Regions from separate parts of the Ruminococcus sp. RTP21484sp1_RTP21281st1_A8_RTP21281_210402 genome, predicted to be linked through region 2. Evidence: predicted binding sites of a transcription regulator. Region 2 holds the regulator's gene; the other holds the start of a gene.
What was found. Region 2 encodes LexA, which represses DNA repair genes until DNA is damaged. Its sites were predicted from a motif close to CNAACANNTGTTNG; they were not measured.

Region 1: the regulator LexA is predicted to act here: its motif matches at 1,118-1,131, upstream of uvrA (excinuclease ABC subunit UvrA).

Annotation. Positions count from the first base shown of each region.
Region 1 is NZ_JBCPGE010000034.1:36,353-38,544, reverse strand. Features, by position in the region: gene hemW (radical SAM family heme chaperone HemW) at 1-1,084, shown strand, start outside; gene uvrA (excinuclease ABC subunit UvrA) at 1,244-2,192, shown strand, end outside.
Region 2 is NZ_JBCPGE010000029.1:17,414-19,605, forward strand. Features, by position in the region: gene rsfS (ribosome silencing factor) at 96-464, shown strand; gene lexA (transcriptional repressor LexA) at 534-1,154, opposite strand; gene AB5170_RS14110 (HlyD family efflux transporter periplasmic adaptor subunit) at 1,388-2,192, shown strand, end outside.

The DNA.
Region 1 (2,192 bases), on a different contig from region 2:
AAAGAAATGTGATTATTGTGACTTCCTGTCAGGTCCCTCTACCAGGGCCGGGCAGGAAGCTTATATTTATGCACTTTTACGGGAAATGGAGACGGTTTCAAAGAATCTGAAAAAACGTCCGGTAGATACAGTTTTCATTGGCGGGGGAACACCTTCTGTGCCGGAATGTGATGTAATGGAAAAGCTTTTACAGGGGCTGAGAGATTATTTTTTGTTTTCGGCGGATGCGGAGGTAACGATTGAAGCAAATCCTGGAACATTGACGCCTGAGAAACTTTCTATTTACAGAAAATACGGAATTAACCGGATCAGCATTGGCTTACAGTCGCCAAACAATAAGGAACTGGCTATGCTTGGAAGAATTCATAATTATGCACAGTTTCTGGAAAGCTTTCAGATGGCAAGAGAGGCTGGCTTTTCCAATATAAATGTGGATCTGATGTTTGCCATTCCGGGACAGTGTTATGAAGGTTGGATAGAGAACCTTCGGATGGTGGCGGCACTTGGCCCGGAGCACATTTCGGCATACAGTCTTATTATTGAAGAGGGCACCCCTTTTTCCAGAAAAAAGCTGGATTTGCCTGATGAAGATACGGAGTACCGCATGTATGAAGATGTTGCTGTAGTTCTGAAAGAGTATGGCTATCATCAGTATGAGATTTCCAACTATGCAAAAGCAGGGTGTGAATGCAGACATAATGAAGGATACTGGCAGAGAAAGGATTATCTGGGGCTTGGGCTTGGAGCGGCTTCCTTATTGGGAAAGGAACGTTTTTCCAATACTTCCGATATGCAGGAATATCTGAAAAACAGCAGTGCACCAGAAAAAATTCGAAAAAACAGGGAACTTCTTACAAGAGAAGATGAGATGGCAGAGTTTATGTTTCTTGGACTTCGTATGACACAGGGCGTGTCCAAAAAGGAATTTCAGGAGTATTTTGGCACTGCAATAGAGAATATATATGGAGAAGTTCTGAAAAAATATAAGAAACAGGGACTGCTGTTGGAAGAAAGCGGCAGGATATTTTTATCAAGAGAAGGCGTTCATGTGAGTAATGCAGTGATGGCAGATTTTTTGCTGTAAGTTTTGGTGGAAAAAGAATTTAGAAATGGTTGACGAACAAATGTTCCTGTGATATTCTTGAAGAACACATTAAGAAATGTCTGAGCCGGAGGATTCCGGATCAGATCAGGATACAGGGAGTTACAGCCGGTGCTTTCCGGTTAAGAAATGGAGGAACAGATGGCAGCAGAGAATAAGAAACAGTTTATCAGAATCAGAGGAGCCAATGAGAATAACCTGAAGAATCTCAGTGTGGATATTCCCAGAGATAAGTTTGTAGTTCTTACCGGCTTAAGCGGATCAGGAAAGTCTTCACTGGCATTTGATACGATCTATGCAGAAGGGCAGAGAAGATATATGGAATCTCTGTCTTCCTATGCCAGACAGTTCCTTGGCCAGATGGAGAAGCCAGATGTGGAGAGCATAGAGGGACTTCCACCGGCTATTTCTATTGACCAGAAGTCTACTAACCGCAATCCCAGATCCACAGTAGGAACGGTGACAGAAATTTATGATTATTTCCGTCTTTTATACGCCCGTGTTGGTATTCCACATTGTCCGAAATGCGGCAAGGTGATCGCCAAGCAGACAGTAGACCAGATGGTGGATCAGATTATGGAATTGCCGGAGCGCACCAGGATCCAGCTTCTTGCACCGGTAGTACGAGGACGCAAGGGTACCCATGCGAAATTACTGGATCAGGCCAGACGCAGCGGTTATGTACGTGCGGAAATCGATGGAAATGTGTATGAACTTTCTGAGGAGATTACCCTGGATAAGAATATTAAACATACGATTGCCATTATTGTAGACCGTCTGATCGTGAAGCCTGGAATTGAGAAAAGACTTACAGATTCTCTTGAGACAGTATTGAATCTGGCTGACGGATTGGCTGTGGTGGATACAATGGACGGAAATTATATGAATTTCAGCCAGAGCTTTTCCTGTCCGGATTGTGGAGTCAGTATTGATGAGATCGAGCCAAGAAGTTTTTCATTTAATAACCCATTTGGGGCCTGCCCGGAGTGTCTTGGCCTTGGTTATAAGATGGAATTTGACCCGGATCTTATGATCCCGGATAAGTCTCTGAGCATTTCTGAAGGGGCTATTGTAGTGATGGGCTGGCAGT
Region 2 (2,192 bases):
AGGATATTATTTCACTTTTAAAGCCTTTTGTTCTCGCAGGAATTTAAAATAATATTAGGTCAGTATAAGCATTATTAAGAAAGGAGCAGATCAGAATGAGTACAGTAAGTACAGAGAAAATGATGGCACAGATTGCCTGCAAGGCAATTGATGATAAAAAGGGACAGGATATTAAGGTAATTGATATTCATAATGTTTCTGTAATTGCAGATTATTTCGTAATCGCAAGCGGTACAAACTCCAATCAGGTTCAGGCGATCGTCGATAATGTGGAGGAGCAGCTTGGACGTGCTGGCTTTGAGGCGAAGCAGATTGAGGGAAACCGCAATTCCAGCTGGATTCTCATGGATTACGGCGATGTGATCGTGCATGTGTTTGATGAGGAAAACAGACTTTTCTATGATCTGGAGAGAATCTGGAGAGATGGAAAGGTTCTGGAGATGGACGCGTTTTTAGAGAAATAAAAAAGTCCCCTTTGGTAAACAAATTGTCTGGAAACAGCAATTGTTTGCTAAAGGGGAAATTTTTTATGACTATTGGTAAAAACGCATGACACCAAATACTTTACCCAGAATCTGGATTTCTCCTGTAATGATAATGGGATCCATAGTGTCATTCTCTGGCTGAAGGCGGTAGTAGCCCTTCTCCTTATAGAAGGTCTTCACTGTGGCAGAATCCTCTACCAGGGCAACTACAATGTCGCCGTTATCTGCAGTTGGCTGCTGCTTTACCAGAACCTGATCACCATCGAAGATTCCTGCATTGATCATACTGTCGCCTTTTACCTTCAGTATGAAGCTCTGTTCATTGGGCATAAATTCTGCCGGGATGGGGAAGTAGCCATCTACATTCTCTACAGCCAGAATAGGCTGTCCGGCGGCTACGGTACCTACAAGCGGAACATTGACCACTTCACGGCGGACAAGATTGAAATTGTCATCAATGATCTCTATGGCTCTTGGCTTCGTGGCATCGCGGCGGATGTATCCGTTCTTCTCAAGAGCTTCCAGATGGGCATGAACAGATGATGTAGACTTCAGATTTACAGCTTCACAAATCTCACGAACTGCTGGCGGGAATCCGCGGTTCAGAATCTCACTTTTAATATATTCTAAAATTTCCTGCTGTTTTTTGCTGATTTTACCATATGTCATAAGAGTTTTCCTCCGAAATTCATTCAACTTTTTCTTATCATACCATATTTTTCTTAATTAAGCAAACAGATATTCTGAAAATATGTTCGTTTTTTGATATGCAGGCTGTTCACAGCTTCCAGCTTTGTTCACACACTTTTCGTTTTCTTTTCCTTGTGTTCACCGGCAAAAAATGGTACAATTGTTTGGTATGAAAATTCAGAGCCCGACTCAAAAACAAAGGGGGAATCCGCTTGTCCGAGAAGAAATCTAACAAGCCTGGCAAAATGGCAGGACTTTTTGTCCAGTTAAAGAACATATTCGGACTGAATATTGCCACCGTTGCTTTTGGTGTATTGTTATTATATATGATTTTTACTGCATTTTTACTTGTAACCTCCACACACATCGAATCTTACCAGGTTACCACAGGTCCTTTATCACGAAACGAGACCTACACTGGTATTTCTCTTCGGGAAGAGAGTGTTTTTAAGGCAGAATCCTCCGGTTATGTGAATTATTATGCCCGGGAGGGAAGTAAGATCAATGCCAACGGTGCTGTTTACGGATTAAGTTCCGGAAAAATTGCAGAAACCAAGTCTGCATTGACTGCGGACGAACTGGAGAAAATCCGCAGTTCTATGCTCAGCTTTTCCAAGGGATTTTCCGGAAGTAAATTTAACAACACCTACAGTTTTAAGAACCAGCTGGAGGGAAGCATCCTTCAGTATGAGGGAATTTCCACTGACGGGAATGCAGATTCACAAGTAGTGACCATCGGTGGACAGAATATCTGTAAAGCCCAGGAAGACGGCATTATCCTCTATTCTATGGACGGTTATGAGAATAAGACTGTGGAGAACATTACAGCAGCAGATTTTGACCAGACTTCTTACCATGAAACGGATCTGAAGTCATCCGAAAAGGTGCAGGCCGGAGATAACATTTATACAAATATTACCAGCGAATTATGGAGCCTGATCATTCCATTAAGCGACAAACAGGCCGCCAAGCTGGAGGGACGTTCCACCATTCGTGTGAAATTTCTCAAGGATGATA